DNA from 2 places in the Sporolactobacillus terrae genome. Region 2 is predicted to be linked to the other one. Evidence: riboswitches for the same ligand, from Rfam matches in the RefSeq annotation. Region 2 holds a riboswitch; the other holds the start of a gene.
The links. Region 2 has a riboswitch for S-adenosylmethionine ahead of K7399_RS00210 (ABC transporter substrate-binding protein). Riboswitches for the same ligand answer to the same signal wherever they lie in the genome.

Region 1 (4,434 bases), 310 kb from region 2:
CAACATCAGGATGTGTTCTGTGATGAGAATTTTCACCAATCGTCACTTGCTGAAGGATTGATACGCGCTCGCCGATGACCGACCGTTCGTGGATGACAACTCCATTGCCGCCGTGAGCTAAGTAAAGACCCGCACCGATTTTGGTACTTGCAGGGATGTCCGCACTGCAAAACCCCTTTGCAATAACTAAATTCAAAATCTTATAACTCCACCAAAGCAGCCAATGAAACACCGGGACTTTAAAATCTTCGTACAGCCAGTTGCCAAAGCGGTAAATGGTGAGTACAAGTTTTCCATTGACCCGATCATTCGCCTGCATATCGATTCGCCATTTTTTCATCCAACCACCAAACTCTTGTCTTTTTCCATTACTGATGCATCATCCTTTCATTTTTTAGATAAACTTTGCTCATCTGCAACTTTCTGCCCACGATCCTAAATATAAAGATACAAAAAAACACCTTTCTAGGTGCTGTCCGATTACTATGAATAACAATGGAAGAAGCGCTCATCTTTATATTTTAGCAGAATTTTCAGATTGTGTAAAACGATCTGCTTTATCCGCTCAATTCAGGCTACGCTTTAAAGCAGTGGCGACTTAACCACATAATGAGCCACTCGTCCAACACGGCTGGTCCCGGCAAAACTGGCGCTCGACCCCGGCTGCATGATCGGTCCGAACACATCGTTAAAAAATCAGGATAGAAGCGTTTCACCATCGCTTAAGCCCCTTTCAAAATAGGCTTTGACTAATGCAATGAAAAGAGGAACGGATGTTTCAAAGGCTTTCGGATCCGCCTTAAATTTGCTGTTATGCACCGGATAGTCCGAAGAAACACCAACATTGAAAAAGGTGCCGGGAATCACCTGTTGATAGGATGAAAAATCTTCGCCGCCCATACTTGGATTCAGAGGAACAACATCAAAGTTCTGCTCCTTTGCTACAGACGCAACCAGTTTCGTTAAGCGGTGGTCATTCACCACGGCCGGCGCACCATCCACCCATTTAAATGCACCGCTAATGCCATTGGTAGCGGCTATGCCACGCGTCACCTCCTGCAAACGGGCTTTGATTTGCCCGCGAACGCTTGGCGCGTATGAGCGAACCGTCCCTTCAAGCAAGGAGGTACTCGGTAGGACATTCCATGTCTTTCCAGCTTCAATGTGTGTAATCGACACCACACCTGGTTCGAAAGGACTGATATTGCGGCTGACAATTGATTGAGCGGCACCGATCAACTGCCCTGTCGCAACAATCACATCATTCGCATCTTCAGGATGAGCGGCATGCCCTCCTTTTCCTGTAAACGAAACAAAGAAGCGATCAACCGCGGCATTCAAATTGCCTTCTTTTATACCCACAACGCCCGCCCGTAGTTCTGTATTGACGTGAAGACCAAAGATCGCTTCCACACCCTCTAAGATGCCGGTCTGCACAACCTTGTCTGCACCATGATCGACTTCTTCCGCCGGTTGGAAAATAAGCAAGACTGTTCCGTTCAGCTCATCTTCAATTTTTTTCAATTCGATGGCTGTCGCAAGTAAATTGGTTAAGTGAAAATCATGACCACAGGCATGCATCCGATTGGGATACTCAGAAGAGTAGGTCAGCCCTGACTCCTCGTTAATCGGCAGTGCATCAATATCCGCTCGAAGCGCAATCAATGGTCCGTCATGCTTGCCACCGATCTTTGCGAAAACACCGGTATCCAGCGGGTTGGGCAAAAGCTCAATCGCGTGCTCGGTCAGCACCTGTTTGATTTTTTTCGTTGTTTCAAATTCGCTAAGCGCGAGTTCCGGATGGCGATGAAACCAGTGAAAGAGCGGTTCTAATGTTTGCAAAGTTTCCTTAATCTGAGTCATGTCAATCCTCCTCATACGTCAGTTTTTGCAGAAAAGCTTGCGTGCGCACACGTTTGCTGTTTTCAAAGCGTTCTTTTGGTTTCGAATCCTCGACCAGTTCCTCGTTCTTCTCGAGACGACACTAAGACTTTCCGTTACATCTTCAAGTACGGTCTTATTTTTGAACAAGTTATTATGTTGGAATACCATGGAACTTTGCCCGCGAACGCTGCCCTTACACGAATCGTGTACAGAAAAACGGCTATTTTTCTTGAGTCGAAGAAAAATAGCCGTCGCAACGTTCGCTGCTATTATTCTTATCTCTCAGAATGAATCTGCTGGATGTGACACCATACATCGTGCAAATGCTGGTTGTCGGGGTTCATTGGACCAGTCCCTCCCCCGCTCTTGATAAGAATGATTCAGTTGGTGTATTGAGTGTATCTAAAATAATTGCAAGCGTCAAGATAATTCTTAGTATTTTTATCCGAATAATTTAATTAGGCGCATCCATTGTCACGAATTCGTTGAAAAGAGCGGGACTACAGCCTCCTTGCGCCACAACCCTAACCCGCCTTTAAATCATGACGGGCACGCTGTTTTCAAACAATCAGCACACCGACGTAATAATGGATCAGCATTGTAACAATCCCTATGATCACATTACGAATAATCGCTTTTTTAACAAATCCTCGGCCAAGCTTCGCGCCAAGAAACCCGGTAAGTGCTACGGACAGAATGACTGCACCGATTGTTCCCGGCCATTGCGCGTTTCCAGGAAGAAAGGTAAGGGCGAGAAGGGGCAGGCAGCCGCCCATCGCCGCAGAGATCAAAGAGGCACATGCGGCAAACCAAGGATTCATATAATGACCCAATTGAATGTTGTGCTTTACGTCGACAACGGTTTGTAATGGGCGGCGTACCATCAGTTCTTGGGCAATCGCGTACGCTGTTTTGCTTGTTACCCCTTTCGTTTGATAATAGTCCGCAACCTGCTGCAGCTGAAGCGCACGATTGCTTTCAAGCAGTGACCGTTCTTTTTCCACAACCGCATGTTCCGTATCTTTTTGCGTACTAACCGATGCATATTCTCCTGCTGCCATTGAGAACGCGCAGGCAATCAAGTCGGATAATCCGGCGATCAAGATTGTGAAGTGGTTCGTCGTTGCCGCACCCACACTGAACAGCACGCCGACAACGGTCAAGATTCCATCATTCGAACCGAGCACGCCGGCTCTTAGTGTATTTAATTTTTCACTCATGGTCTGTTTCGTTACCTTACTCTGAATCAATGAAACTCATCTCCTGAATCCTTAGGCAAATAGACTTCCGATAAAGTAAGTGACAAGCATCGTCAGCAAGCCCGCCACTACATTGCGAAAGACGCTGCGGGATCGATTGGTGCGCGCCAAGGCAGCGGCGCTGTACCCTGTAATCATGAGCGCGAATACGACAGCGAGCATCGTTCCAATGGTCTTCCATTGAGCGGGCAACAAGGTCATTGCCATAAGGGGAAGCAATGCTCCCAGTGTAAACGACAGCATCGAAGCCAGTGCGGCCGCAAACGGACTTGTGAACTGTGCTGGATCAAACCCATATTTCTCACGAACGACCGTTCCGAGCGGATCACGCGCCATCATTTCTTGAGCCGCATGTTCAGACAGCTCATGAGAAATCCCCGACGTCTCCAACCGCTTGCAAATGTATTGATACTGTTGGTCATAATTTGTTGCCAATAATTGCTTCTCTTTTCGTGTCGCTCGTTCCTGAGCATCGCGTTCCGAATGGACCGACACATACTCTCCCATTGCCATCGAGATATTTCCCGCAAGCAAGCCACCGATTCCGGCTATAAAAATCGCAAAATTATTATTTGTTGCTCCGGCAACGCCTAAAACAATGCCGGCAACGGAAATAATTCCATCATTCGCCCCCATCACGCTCGCGCGCAGGACGTTAACTTTCTGAGCTAATGTACTTTTACGAAAAAATTTTTTTAGCGTCTCATTCTCTTTCAATCTCAGTTTCAATTTTTCGACGTTATTCTCCATCATTGACATGACTCTGCGCTCCCTTCCAATGATCACTATTAATAAAAGCTCTAATTTTCATCGAGGAAACATTTATTCTATACATAAAATTGTAGCACTTGTTATTAGAAATTCAAGCCTTTATTATCATTTATATTTTTTAATTGATAATGATAATCACAATTAATTACGCTGATAACAAAGAATGATTATCATTGTTAATCGCCGTATTATAGGATTATTTCGTTAAAAATCACAATTAAGAATGAATGAACTCAGAATCAATCCAGATGATTTTATATATACTATTTATCAATTAATAATCATTACTTTATTATATTCAAAAGGAATTCACGTTTTGTCTTATCGTTTATAATTGAGAATTAAGCGAGGACATGAATTGCTGCTGTTCCACGTAATAAAATGGGGGACCACCTCGAAAGATGATGCAGAGGAATCGGAAATCTCAACGATGCATTCGTTATCATGACACCACCGAGGCAGCATTTTTTCCGGCAATCATGTATAATAGATTGTAAATACAGAAAAATCAGTAAGAAAA
Region 2 (4,434 bases):
CTTGCGCAAGTAATGGAGTCCCTCTGATAAACTCAACGTAAGCAATACTGATCCAGCGAACCACTTTGATTTTGGAACGTCTCATTAAGGTTAATAGGACTCCTAAAATCGTACCGGCAATCACTGAAATAATTGCCAGCAATACAGTGACATACGCCCCTTGCAAAAAGAAGCTGTAGTATGATCCCAAAAAAGAGAAATTCAAGAATTCCAACCCCAATCCCAATTATTGGAATTATATAAATACTGAAAAGACAATGTCGTATGGCTCATGATTTGACGCGTGTAATCACTTGTTTATTCCTTAACATACTTCACTTGTTCGATAATCCATTTTTCATATTGTCCTTTGTATTTGGTGATCGCAGTGTTTACCGCATCCTTAAAATCTTTGCTTGAGTGATTCGGCATTGCGATCGCTGCACCGGCAGTATCGTCATTGTATTTTAAATTTGTTTGCGCAAGCGACGGATTCGCTCGAATGAGCAGCTCAGCGGTTGGTACGTCAACGAGCATAGCATCGGCCTTATTATGGGCAACGGCAAGCGCCAAGTCATTCGATTTCCCGAGGAGTTTTAAATGTGCTTTTGGAAAATACTTTTGAGTAACCGCCTGCTGAGTCGAGGAATTAATCGTAGCCACGGTCGCATTTTTCAACGCAGAAGGCTTCGCGTATTTACTCAATTCACTTTTCCTTACAACAAACACATTGGTGCTTTTATAGTAGACTTTTGAAAAATCCGCCGCTTTCTCACGTTCCGGTGTCGGACTCATTGCAGAAACGATCATATCTATTTTTCCGCTCTGCAAAGCCGGCAGCAATCCATCAAAATCCATATCCTTAATCTCGTATTTGACATCCATCTGCTTGGCAATGCGCTTCACCAGTTCAAGATCAGCACCTTTAATCTCATTTTTGCCGTTGTTGCTGTAATGAAATTCATACGGAGGGGTTGCTGCACTGAGGCCAACAACGAGTGTTCCCCTCGCCTTGATCTTTTCCAAACTCGTCTTCTTGTCCCCATTGCTTCCACAAGCAGCTAGCGAGAACATCAGAATGAAAGTAAAAGACAATGCTGAAATGATTTTAAATACCCTTTTCCCCAACTCAATACATCTCCTTTAACGATAGATTTATATCAGCTCATTTTGAATAGTGAGATAATATTAATACGTATTATAACGTTATGTCTTTCAATGACTTAATATTATATTCTAAATATTGCAATGTCAATATAATATTTTAATATGTCTTAACATTTTGTTATATTATCTGACATAAAAATCTTGTAAATGTTGATAGATCAAGCATTTACAAAGGAAAAATAATTTCATTAGAAAAACTAGGCTACCTTGTTCCTTAATCTCCAGCCATGTGTGATCGTCTCGTGTCTTTTCGGTGCTGAATCGCCGCTTCGGTTACTCGCTGGCACGCATCAACTAAGCGCGATCCCGCAGGCGCCAGAGTACCTCCGCTTGGATTCTTGCCAAGACACGGGTCTATTGGTTTAAAGACGGCGCAAAATCTTATGCTTTCTTATCCTGTTAGAAAAACTAGGCTACGCCTAAGGTATTGAATTAAGAAACACATTAATATATAATGTTTTCAATTGAATACAGGAATCACATACTTCTTATCAAGAGAAGCTGAGGGACTGGCCCGATGAAGCTTCAGCAACCGTCGTTGTAGGGCGACAAGGTGCTAAGTCCAGCAGGGAAATCTGAAAGATAAGGAAACCGACCAAGTGTTTTCTTATACCATTAAGAGAGCGCTTTTTTCATTTCTTTAATTTGGGATGAATGGGTTTGCTGAAGACAAAGGAGGGAATGGCTCACTGCTAAGCAAGTTAGGTTGGCGTTTTTCCTAGTAAACCTATAAAATTACCAAAATAATTTTACATAGGTTTCGAGATTTTAGCTCTACGCTTTAAAATTGCATTTTGGAATGAATTGCATGTAAATTCATAGTAAAAAGGTAAATTTAATATTTTTAATGGAGGTATTTTGCTGTGAACCATCTTCGAATGAATCGTTTTATTTGTTTAATTATTGGATTAACTCTGGTGTTTACTCTCGTCGGCTGCGGATCGCAAGCTTCCGATCAAACGGATTCTGCCCCTACAAAAGGGGGAACTTTGAAAGTGGCCTATGCTTCAGAACCCGATACATTAGATTGGTCGTTTACTTCGGCCACCGCAACACGGGATATCGGTTGGAATATTTTCGAAACACTTTTTGCTTTGGATAAAAATTACACGATTAAGCCGTTACTAGCAACCGGTTATAAAGTAAGCAGCGATAAGAAAACCTACACCATCACGCTTCGCAAACATGTCCCGTTTCAAGACGGATCGGTGATGTCGGCCGATGATGTCATTGCTTCGCTGGACCGATGGAGAAAAGTATCTTCTGTAGGCCAAATCACGAACAGCTATATTAAAAAAGTAAGCAAATTAAATGATCAGACCCTTCGTGTTGATTTGAAAACGCCTTACTCCTCCTTTATCGAAAGTATGAGCGCACCGAAATCTGCATTGGCGATCATTCCTGAAAAAATAGCGAAACAAGCGCTTGATCAACCTTTAAATACAAAGCAGCTCATCGGAACCGGTCCCTACCAATTCGCAAAATGGGACAAAGGGCAAAAGATTGAATTAAAACGGTTTAAAAAGTACGCATCACGCAAAGAAACAAATTGGGGCGGCCTGACCGGGAAGAAAACGGCCTATTTCGACAAAATCGACTATTTGATCGTCAAAGATACGACCGTCAGGCAAAATGGTTTGAAAACCGGTTTATATGACTATGCGCAAGGCATTCCTTCAGATCTCTACGACACGTTAAAGAATTCCAAACAAGTCGCACCGGTGACTTATATCAATGGCTATTCGACGCTGACCCCCGATAAAAGTGAGCCGCCGTTCAATGACCTAAAAGCGCGGCAAGCATTGAATGCAGCGTTAAATAAAAAGGCAATTGCGCAAGCAACTTACGGAAATCAAAAGTTCTATCAGCTGGACGGCGCCCTTTTCGATCCTTCCCAAAAACAGCTCTATACCAAGGAAGGCACTGCGGGTTACCTTGCCTATAATAAAGCCAAAGCAAAACGGCTTTTGAAAGAATCAAGTTATGACGGCAAACCGCTGACGATCATTTACTCGAATGACAACGATAACTACAAACGGATTGCAGAAATCGTCAAGCAGCAAATGGAAGAAGTCGGATTTAAAGTCAATTTGGTGCCTTATGAATGGACAACCTTCCTCGCGAAATGGAAAGATCCAAAGAACTGGGATCTGGAAGTCGTCGGCTGGTCGACACGCTTCTCACCAAGTGAATTGGGCATGTTGGTGCTGAATTCGAATAATAGCGGCTGGTATGAAAGCCAAAAATGGTCTTCCCTTTTAACGCAATGGGGAAAGGCGGACACAGATGTTCAAAGAAAAGCCGTTTTGAAACAAATGAACGAAACGGTATACAGCGAACTGCCTTTCTATAAGATCGCAAACGAATCATCGTTTGATCTGCGAAGCACCAAGCTGCACTATGACAGTTGGTTAGGTGAACGATTCTGGAACACTTGGAAGACAAGTGAATGAGACCGTGCATCGTCTGAGTCGTTCCATCAGATGAAGGAGGAAAAGTCTTGCTTAGATATATCGCAACGCGTGTCGTATCGTTAATCCCTATATTATTTATTGTCAGCTTGATTGTCTTTTTGATCATACACTTGACCCCAGGCAATCCCGCTGCCCTGATTTTGGGACAAGACGCCAGCCGCGCAAGTATTCATCAATTAGAGAATAAATTGGGGCTCAATGAACCTTTGTCTATTCAATATTTGGATTGGATGAAGAAACTCTTAACCGGAGACTTAGGCCAATCGGTGTATTCATCTGAATCTGTAAAAGGAATCATCGCTTCCCATATCGGACCAACCATTAATTTGACGGTCTTTGCACTTGTCTTAACATTACTTGTTGCGATCCCTACAGCTGTCATCGCTGTTTGGAAGCGCAATACATTACTAGATCCTATTTTCATTTCGCTTTCTTTACTCGGCGTCTCCATCCCTGCGTTTTGGCTGGCCATACTGCTTGTTTTGATTTTTGCGGTCACGTTTCCTATTTTCCCGGTTGCAGGATATGTTCCGCTTTCCAGAAATTTCTTCAACGGGCTCTACCACCTCTTCCTGCCGGCCGTTATTTTAGCTTGCGTGGAGACGGGGTTGATCGCAAGAATGCTGCGCGACGGCATGCTGGAAGCAATTGGCCAGAACTATACGAAAACGGCTCGAGCAAAAGGGCTTAGTGAAAGCGCCGTGCTTTTAAAACATGTATTTGTCAATGCCTTGATTCCTACAACAACCGTTGTCGGTACGATGGTTGCCGGACTATTAGGCGGGACGGTTATCGTGGAGACAATTTTCACGAT

Region 1: linked by a shared signal. The riboswitch ahead of K7399_RS14780 (amidohydrolase) and the one ahead of K7399_RS00210 (ABC transporter substrate-binding protein) in region 2 are both predicted to bind S-adenosylmethionine.

What each region holds. Positions count from the first base shown of each region.
Region 1 covers NZ_CP082837.1:3,064,417-3,068,850, reverse strand. The annotation lists gene K7399_RS14785 (serine O-acetyltransferase) at 1-340, opposite strand, end outside; gene K7399_RS14780 (amidohydrolase) at 697-1,863, opposite strand; SAM riboswitch class I at 2,157-2,260, opposite strand; gene K7399_RS14775 (VIT1/CCC1 transporter family protein) at 2,445-3,134, opposite strand; gene K7399_RS14770 (VIT1/CCC1 transporter family protein) at 3,156-3,902, opposite strand.
Region 2 covers NZ_CP082837.1:42,921-47,354, reverse strand. The annotation lists gene K7399_RS00220 (amino acid ABC transporter permease) at 1-205, opposite strand, end outside; gene K7399_RS00215 (transporter substrate-binding domain-containing protein) at 298-1,107, opposite strand; SAM riboswitch class I at 1,632-1,735, shown strand; gene K7399_RS00210 (ABC transporter substrate-binding protein) at 2,010-3,599, shown strand; gene K7399_RS00205 (ABC transporter permease) at 3,647-4,434, shown strand, end outside.